Regions from separate parts of the Marinomonas phycocola genome, predicted to be linked through region 1. Evidence: predicted binding sites of a transcription regulator. Region 1 holds the regulator's gene; each other region holds the start of a gene.

Region 1 (3,286 bases):
TGATGGCGCGACTGGGTTATTCTTAGCGGCAAGTCAATTTCCTAAAAAACGTGAAACAAGAGCGCCTTTAGTGGTTGAGTTGCTTCCGTATATGGAGCAAATTGATCCTAAATACCATTTCTTTATCGATGCGCCAGTGGCTGATTCAGAAGGACGCCCTACGGTAATTCGCTACAGTCGTAAAACGAAAGAGCAGTACGTTATGACAGAAGAAAATGGCAAGCCGACTGGCTGGAAGGCGTACTATGTTGGTAATAAATGGGTGATTGAAGAAGGAAAAAAATCTAAATGAGTAATCCGAGTGGGGCGAGCGTAACCAATAAAAAACTGGATGTTGCGCGTCGCTTCCTAAAGTTGTTATCTAGCTCGGATGAATCTTGGATGGAAAAAGCGTATGAAGATTCTGCACTATTTCATCTGAAGAGCGGATTAAACGGCTTGCTTCAAGAGGTGTGTGCGAACTATTCATTGCAGCACGACTTGGATATTTCCCGCCTTTTGGAGCAGGCAAATCAAAAAGGCATTTCAATTCCTGTATTACAGGAGCTGAATGCTTTATCATCTGACCCATCAAGTTGGCTTTCCCAATTAGAGAAAGCGTATGTTACGGCTTATGAGTGCTACTCAAGACCTCAGGGCGTTGTGATGAGCAACGTGATTGTGAGTAGCAGTAGCTCAGAAAATTCGATAGCATTCTATTTACAATCTATCTCGGAGTTAGCTCTTCGATATAGAGAAGAGTCCACAGAGTATTAAGAATGAATGAAGCTTATTTAGAAATTGTTGAATTAGATAATGGTGATATTGTGTTGCGCCCAGTCAATGCAGATAAAAATGAAAACTCTGAGCCGTTAGCTGTATTAACGATTTCTGATGATACAAAAGCGTTTTTGCAAAATCGTTATTTTGATTTAGCAAAGTGTATGTTCCATGCGGGTATAGACTTTGTTTACTCAGAAGACTTTAACGACATGCCAGAAGACGACTTTATTGAAGACTTTGAAACAGTAGTTGATACGCCAAAAACACTGCATTAATGTATCAGAGTGGATTTGATTCAATAGTTGAACGCCATCTTCATAAAAGAGCCCCTATAAAAAGAATATATTTCAATTTATAAAGGCTCTTTTATTTTCGATAAAGCGTTAGGAGCATTAGAGGGATTGCCTGATAACACCAACTGATATGCCCTCAATAGCAAATTCAGTGGTTTCTAAGTCGACTGTAATGTCATTAAACTCACTGTTTTCTGCAATTAGATGAATGATTTTACCATCTTGTTGAAAACGTTTTACGGTTACTTCGTTATCGATTCGAGCGACAACAACCTGACCATTTTTCACCGAATTGGTTTTATGAACGGCAATTAAATCACCGTCAAAAATCCCTATGTCTTTCATACTCATTCCAGTGACAGAGAGGAAATAATCTGCTTTTGGATAGAACATTTCAGGTGGAATCTGAACATAAGACGAGACGTTTTCCTGCGCTAATATGGGAAAACCAGCGGCTACTTTTCCTATGATGGGCAAACCAATGTCCACAGGAAGTTCATCGGATAGTTCTTCAACTATTTTTAATCCTCTGGAGGCACCTGGTAAGATCTCTATAGCACCTTTTTTCGATAATGCTTTAAGATGCTCCTCAGCGGCATTAGGGGATTTAAATCCCAAGTGTTTTGCAATTTCGGCCCGAGTGGGGGGAAAACCTGTTTCAGCAATGAATTCGCGTATCATGTCCATTACTTCGGATTGTCTTTTTGTTAATTTAATCATAAGGCATCTGGTTGTTTGTACAGTTACTGTTATTATATACAGCTTTTAAAGATGTTCTCAATTAAATAATGCTTTCAGATGAATTAAAGACAAAAATACATAGTGCTTATAGAGCGTCTTTGGCTGCAAAAAGCCATAAGCCACGTTTAGGGCAAAAACAGATGATTGCCACAATTGCTCGTACAATTGGCAATATTAAGCAAGACTCTGAAGGTGTCCGTTTGGGAGAGAAGCACGTTGCCGTTGTAGAGGCGGGCACTGGCACAGGTAAAACTCTGTCCTACTGCCTATCGGTTATTCCCATCGCAAAAGAACGTGGCAAAAAACTGGTAATCTCCACCGCCACCGTCGCTCTGCAAGAGCAAATTTTGCACAAAGAGCTTCCAGATCTTTTGAAACATACAGATTATCATTTTGCTTATACTCTTGCGAAGGGGAGAGGGCGTTATCTGTGTCTTAATCAATTGGAAGGCTTTTTAGATTCCGAAACTCAGGTTATGGAAGACATGTTTGCGAGTTTATTTGAACAACATCGACAGGCTGGTGATGTGAATGCCGCTCTATATCAAGAAATGGACAATGCTATTAAGTCTGGCGATTGGGATGGGGATAAAGACAACTGGAAGGGCATTTTACGAGAAGATGATTGGCGCAGAGTGACGACGGATCATCAGCAATGCACCAATCGTAATTGTGCTAATTTTTCCGCTTGTCCGTTTTATAAAGCAAGAGCTGAAATCGAGACAGCAGACGTGATTGTTGCTAATCACGATTTAGTTCTGGCGGATTTGTCTTTAGGGGGAGGTGCTATTTTAACGAACCCGAGTGACACGGTTTATGTTTTTGATGAAGGACATCACCTACCTGATAAAGCCATTAGTCACTTTCGTCATGAAATGCGGTTACAACAAAGCATTCAATGGCTGAGGCAGCTAGAAAAAAATCTAGTTTCTCTTAAGCAAGAATTGACGGATGACATCAGTCTTACAGGGCAATTGTTGTTAAAAATACCTCAGCAAGTTCAAACATTGGTAAATTTTATCCAGTATGCACAGCAAGGTCTTGCGCCTTTTATTGCTGATAAAAACCTAGACAGTGATAACAATGTTCACCGATTCGAATTTGGTGTGATCCCCGACGGACTGAGGCAATTGGCCTACAGCTTACAAACCGGTTTTCAAAAGCTCTTTGGCAGTATTGAAAGCATTCAAGATGAGTGCAAAAAAGCGAAGCAGAATGAAGGTATGGGCCTGACTCAAGAGGTGGCAGATACATGGATGCCTATTTTGGGGGTTGTGCTATCACGCCTAGAGCAGTCAAAAGCGCTATGGCAATTGTATTCTACTTTAGACGATTTGAATTACCCGCCTAATGCTCGTTGGCTTACCTTGTCTGGTAGTGGCATGGAACAAGACATAGAGCTTGGTGGTTCCCCTATTTTAGCTGCACACACATTGCGTCAGCAATTATGGGATAAGTGTTACGCCGCTGTTGTGACCTCGGCAACATTA
Region 2 (3,286 bases), on a different contig from region 1:
CACAAACAATGGTGATGGCGCCAACACGTTCATTGTACAAGCCAAAATTCTTAGAGAAAGAGCTGGCAATAAGCATCTCAGGCACTTGTTCCGAGAAAGCGCGTAACCCTTGAGCATCTTCCTCTAGGCCGACACCAAAACCTTGGTAAGCGAAATCAAATAACGGTAGAAAGCCTTGTTTACTGCATAATTTGGCTAGCTGTCGCCATTGGTCTTTTGTTGGGTCAATCCCCGTTGGGTTATGGCAGCAACCATGGAAGAGAACAATGTCCCCTTCAGGTATTTGAGAAAGGCTTGCTAATAGTGATTCGAAATCCAAACTTTTGGATGCTGCATTATAGTAGGCATAGCTGCCGACTTCTAAGCCAACAGATTGGAAAATCGCTTGATGGTTTGCCCATGTTGGATTGCTTACCCAAATAGTCGCTTCTGGCAGATGCTTTTTAATAAATTCGGCAGCAACACGTAATGCCCCTGTTCCTCCTGGTGTGTGGGCGGTATGAGCCAGTTTTTTATGAACAATTGGGTGATTGTCACCAAATAATAGTGTTTGAACAGTTTGTCGGTAATTCTCAGTACCTTCGATACTTAAATAGCTTTTTGTTAACTCCTGTTCTAGTAGTCGTTCCTCAGCTTGTTTTACTGCTTGAAGAATCGGTGTATTGCCTTTTTCATCTTTATAAACACCAACACCTAGATTAATTTTCTCAGGATTGGTTTCATTGTTGTAGGCGTCATTTAGGCCAAGAATAGGATCAGCTGGAGCGGCTTGAATATGTGCAAACATGGTGACTCCCCAATAGGGTTATTTACCGTTTTTAGTACATTTAAATGAGGGTATAAATTTTGTGGATATATTACTCGATGCGGCTTGACTCCGCTACCTTGAGACCGTTTTTATATGAAAAATGATGGGTATGAAGTGTAATTTTTTGATACGGCAAGACGCCGCTGTAGATAGTATTATAAGCGGTAAAAAAACATCATTAAGGGTTAATAAAGCAACGGGCATGAACGCTGAGGCAAATGTTTACTAACCCTAAGAGGGTACGATTTAATCCAGAGTGTTAGTTTAAGTCCCACCCATTTGAAATGGATTCATTTAATCGTTTTTCCTCCAGATAATCTTCAATAGAGCGTCTCGCTTTTAACATGCGAATACTGCCTTCTTTTTGATCCTTTTCGTTTTTCTCGTTGTCTATCGACATGGAAGCGTAAAGAATATTTGTTTTCACTTCACTTAACATTTGAGTAGACTTGCTCATCGTGATTCCTCTCTGAATTAACCAAGATGACAGAGAATGTATTGATTACTGTCATCGACCAGTGAAAAAAGCCAAAATAGGCATACAACAAGTAATATGTTTTAAAAAACACTATTTTTGATCAAAAATCAACCTATTTTTGGTCTCAATATCTTTTATACGCAACTTATATGACAGTTTAAATACGGCGGGCAATGAATGGACGTTTCTTTTATTTTAGATGATTTAAATGATAAGCAGAGAGACGCTGTCGCAGCGCCGTTACAAAACACACTCATTTTAGCTGGGGCAGGCAGTGGCAAGACGCGGGTATTAGTGCATCGTATTGCATGGTTAATGAACATGTATGAAATCTCGCCGTACAGCTTGATGGCTGTAACCTTTACCAATAAATCAGCAAAAGAAATGCAATCTCGAATTGAGCAGTTAGTGGGGGTGCCTCCACAAGGTATGTGGGTAGGGACATTCCACGGCTTAGCGCATCGATTATTACGTGCACATTGGCGTGATGCGGGATTAAAAGAAAACTTTCAAATCATGGACAGTGATGATCAGTTACGTCTCGTTAAACGAATTATGAAAGCCTTCAACATCGACGACACACGCTGGCCTCCAAAGCAAGTGTGTTGGTTTATCAATGCTCAAAAAGATGAAGGCCGCAGAGCTGCACATGTTCCAGACAGTCACGACCCTTTCTCCAAAGGAATGAAAGAGCTGTACTTTCATTATGAAGAAGCGAGTGAGCAGGGCGGATTATTGGATTTTGGCGAGCTTTTATTGAGGACACACGAATTATTATTGGGAAACCCGCCTTTATTAAGGCATTACCAAGAACGTTTTAAGCACGTTTTAGTGGACGAATTTCAGGATACAAACAGCATTCAATACGCATGGTTACGTATTTTAGTCGGTCAAGAAGGCTCGATTACGGCCGTCGGAGATGATGACCAATCCATCTACGGTTGGCGTGGTGCGAAAATTGAAAACATTCACAATTTCACAAAACACTTTGCTGATGTAAATACCATTCGTTTAGAACAAAACTACCGCTCTACAGGACACATACTGAAAGCCGCCAACGGGTTGATTAGTAACAATGAAGATCGTTTAGGAAAGGAGCTTTGGACAGACAGTGGTAGCGGCGAGCCTATTTCTCTTTATGCTGGTTTTAACGAACAGGACGAAGCGCGTTTTATTACCGAGATTATAAAAAAATGGCGTGATAAAGGGTCAGACCTCAGAGACATAGCCATTTTATATCGATCGAATGCCCAATCTCGCGTGGTTGAGGAATGTTTGGTTAGGGAACAAATTCCATACAGAATTTATGGTGGCCACAGATTTTACGATCGTTTAGAAATTAAAAATGCTCTAGCTTATGCCCGACTAGCAATGGACCCAAATGACGATGGTGCCATGGAGCGGGTCATTAACGTGCCTCCTAGAGGTATCGGTGAACGGAGCATTGGAACCTTAAGAGAACTGGCCCGGGATCAAGGTTTTTCCATGTGGAAAGCCGCTGTAACCGTGGTTGAACAAAGCGTATTACCCGCTAGAGCGAGTAATGCTATTAGAAGCTTTTTAACATTAATTGAAGGCATGTCATCGTGCATCCAACAACCTGATCTTGGTTTAGGCGATGTATTCGAACAACTTATCCAAGAAGCTGGGTTAATTCCTTTTCATGAAAAGGAAAAGGGCGAAAAAGGCGAAGCGCGAGTAGAAAACTTAAAAGAGTTGGTGAGTGCCGCCAGTGGGTTTAATTGGTCTTCAGAAGATGAAGAATTTAGTTCACCCTTGATGGCGTTTCTTGATAAAGCCGTTTTAGACGCGGGTGAAGCACAGGCGGATGAATATCAAGACTCTATTCAATTGATGACCTTGCATGCTGCCAAGGGGCTAGAGTTTCCATTGGTCTTCTTAACCGGTGTCGAAGAGAGTTTATTCCCAAGCAAAATGTCTTTTGAAGAGCCGGGGCGTTTAGAGGAAGAGCGTCGACTGTGTTATGTAGGCATTACCCG
Region 3 (3,286 bases), on a different contig from region 1:
AACTTGTTGCTGACGATCTTCAAAACGCTCACCATAAGCATCAGCAGCCTTCACGTTTACATCAAATTCATCACCTACTACTTTTCCTTCCATTGCTTTCTCAAGGCCTGGAATCACATTGCTATAACCATGCAGATATGCAGCAGGGTCTTTACCAGCAGACGTTTCAATCAATTCATCGCCACTGCGCAGTGTGTAATGAAATTGAACCACTTTATTTTTAGAAATAGACATCTAATACCTTCTTTAAATATGTCGAGTGTTATAGGGCAACATTATGAATTTATTTATAGGACATGTCTTTGTTATGTAATTCAAGCCTAACTTTTTTCACACTTTCATAAAAGTGTAACTGATTAGTCTTAACATCTTACTAACTTTTAAAGGAGGCTTGTTCCATGAAAAAAAATCTTATTACTATCGCGTGTACTCTATCTACTGTTGCATTACTAACCGCTTGTGGCGCAAATGTTAAAGAAGAGACCACTCAAGCAAAAGCACAAGTAAAAGAAGCTGTGCAACAAGCAGTGAAAAACACCATGTTATTTGAAGCGCATCATGAAGGCCGCATTTATATCTTTGATGATTTCGCAACGTATCAAGATTTCTTAGTACTGGGAGAGACTTCTTACCGCAAAGTACGCATTGGTGAAGGCCCAAGAGGTGAAACAATCGTTTTCGGTCTTACTAATGAAGACAAAAAGAAAGTGTCAGGCATTGCATCCGTCGATATGTATGATGGTAAGCTAAAAGGTGCGGACGAATTTTATGGTGAAATGTACACTGAAGAAGGCCGTATCTACGTTTTCTCTTCTCTAGAAGAAATGCAACAAGCACGTTTAGTGGGTGAAGTTGTACTACGTTACACTGACATTGGTGCTGGACCAAAAGGTGAAACCGTTGTTTACGCCCTAAACAGTTCTAACAAGAAAAAGAAACCTGTTAGTCTTATTGCTAAGTTTAAAGCCATTCACGCATTATAAGAGAGTCAGTTAATCAAACTGATGCCTTATAAAGGTATGCGGTTTTCGATTCATGATTGAAAACCGCATCGTTGTAATTTAGCCTACCAAGTTAACTCAGTTATTAAAACATCGACATAACTACTTCGTCTTCCTTGATAGTTATTTTCTTAATCATCAACGCAGCAGATTCTTCTAATGCAGAATGGTTCATGACATACACGGGATTTTCTGCAAAGTACCCTGTCAACGCCACTTCAAAATCATCATGCAGTGGACCAAGTACCGAGCGTAATAATTGATCATTAAAGTTTGATCCGTGAACCGAAATTTCTAAAACCTTTGGGTCAACAAGATAAATTTGACCGTCTTCAATCCTAACATTCGTTTGAATGTACGGTTGTAAATCCGTTTCAATAGCGATCTCTTGGCCAAACATGGACAAGGTGCCCGTCAAATCAGTCGATAAACGAATCTTCGCACTGCCGCCGTTTTCAGATGTTAGATCCACAACGCCGCCCGTCACAATCATATTCAATTTTACGGTCTGCTCGCCCATAGACACTAAAATACGTTGCGGTGGTTGCTCTTTAATTCGTTGCACAATTTCTGCATTTAATCTGTCTTCGCTTAAACGATAACCATTACAACCGCTCAAAAAGACACTCAATAACACCACTAAAGATAAAGTAAAATACTTCATATACGCCTCTGTAAATAACACATTATTTTAAGGTTAGTCTGTCACTTCTCCTTCAAACTCACCAATTCTGATCCAGTCTCCCTCTCTAAACGGTCGCGTACTGGCTTTAAAGAATGCACACGAAAAGCAAGCACAACAGTGATTCACAGCAATGTTAAAACCACTTAAAAAACTCTGTTTAAGGAAATAAAATCCCACTGACTAAAGTCAAAAGTCATACGTCTATTGTTCCTATTTTTAATCGCGTCACTTTAGCAATCCTTGATAGAATCAACAATTTAAAATACACATTTTTTATAAAAAACTAGACAAAAAACAAAGTTTAACTGTATATTTATACAGTATAATTAATTGGAGGTTGATGATGCCTGTCATTACAAAATATGTAGTTGAACGCAATGGGGTAGAAAAAATGACGTTTTCTTCGAAAGCAGAAGCCGATGCTTATGATAAACTGCTGGATATGTCTGACGAACTCTACCAAGTACTAGAAGAAAGCACATTAGTAAAAGACACCAAACAACGCGATGCTCTGGCTATGTATTTAGCACAGAACAAAGACTCTCTATTAGTCGCATTAGGGGCAAAACGAAAAGCACCGCCTGAAAAGTCCGCTAAAAACTCAACCGCTAAAAAAGAAAATAGTGCTTTATTAAATACCTCCGAACCGTTGAAAGACATTGTCATTGAGCCAGATGAAGCCGCGCTTGTTAACTCGGATGAAATGCTCGATTTAGACAACATTGACAATGACATGATGGACATCAACAGCGACGAAGCGGCCTAAGCTCGAGCGAGCTTAAAATGACTACCCGAAGCGTATTGTCATAATACTTTTTTGAAAATACGCTTCGAAATACTTTAACCACTCGTCTAACTGGGTAATGAAAATAACCAAATCAACCAAACTAAACTGACACCTAAACTCATAACAACCCCTACTCTAGGCGTTTTTACAAGCGGCACATCAGACGTAACCCCAATGGGCTTATGACCATGAATCATGGCTATAATTAACTTTTCTTTAAAACGAACCTCATGCAACAAAACCGCTGATATATGAAGAATGACTAACGCAATTAAAACATCCGGTAAAATTCGATGCAGTTGAGCAAGCAATTCCAACACGTCATCACTGGCATAATCATAGAATGGCCCGTACCAGAAAATGTCGTCTGTAAAAAACAATCCGCTAATAAGTTGCATCGATAACAACGTAATTAAAGCAAATACCATCACCCAGCCAAGTGGATTATGGCCTAATCGCTTGGTACGCTGATCATCATTTTTATGAGCTTTTAGGCTTTTAAAAACAACCATTGTGTACAAACGTATCTTTTTAAAAGAGCTCAGTCCTTGTTTAAATTGCCCATGATAAGAGCCCAAAAATCCATAAATAATACGAGCCACTAACACACCTGAAAACACATAACCCAAATCAATGTGTAGCTCTAAATAATCCTCTTCCGATTTTCCCGTTATTATCATTCCCAAAAACAACACAACCATTAGCCAATGAAAAACTCGAATAGGCCAATCCCATACCAAAACACGCTTCATGAAAACCTCATATTGTACGGCTTGTATTTTCAACATTACCTTCACAGGCAACCTATCAAGA

The links. Region 1 encodes LexA, which represses DNA repair genes until DNA is damaged. Its sites were predicted from a motif close to TACTGTNTANNTANACAGTA; they were not measured.
Region 2: a site for LexA is predicted at 1,360-1,379, ahead of uvrD (DNA helicase II). Genes of this name have one in related genera too.
Region 3: a site for LexA is predicted at 1,990-2,009, ahead of ACMUMJ_RS13000 (YebG family protein). Genes of this name have one in related genera too.

Annotation. Positions count from the first base shown of each region.
Region 1 covers NZ_JBLIXL010000013.1:70,697-73,982, forward strand. The annotation lists gene topA (type I DNA topoisomerase) at 1-292, shown strand, start outside; gene ACMUMJ_RS10945 (DUF6586 family protein) at 289-756, shown strand; gene ACMUMJ_RS10950 (hypothetical protein) at 759-1,037, shown strand; gene lexA (transcriptional repressor LexA) at 1,155-1,775, opposite strand; gene dinG (ATP-dependent DNA helicase DinG) at 1,844-3,286, shown strand, end outside.
Region 2 covers NZ_JBLIXL010000005.1:39,235-42,520, forward strand. The annotation lists gene ACMUMJ_RS05335 (amino acid aminotransferase) at 1-787, opposite strand, end outside; gene ACMUMJ_RS05340 (PA3496 family putative envelope integrity protein) at 1,068-1,265, opposite strand; gene uvrD (DNA helicase II) at 1,464-3,286, shown strand, end outside.
Region 3 covers NZ_JBLIXL010000019.1:37,932-41,217, reverse strand. The annotation lists gene ACMUMJ_RS13020 (FKBP-type peptidyl-prolyl cis-trans isomerase) at 1-234, opposite strand, end outside; gene ACMUMJ_RS13015 (hypothetical protein) at 399-983, shown strand; gene ACMUMJ_RS13010 (DUF1439 domain-containing protein) at 1,087-1,665, opposite strand; gene ACMUMJ_RS13005 (mechanosensitive ion channel domain-containing protein) at 1,699-1,812, opposite strand; gene ACMUMJ_RS13000 (YebG family protein) at 2,027-2,452, shown strand; gene ACMUMJ_RS12995 (cytochrome b/b6 domain-containing protein) at 2,539-3,225, opposite strand.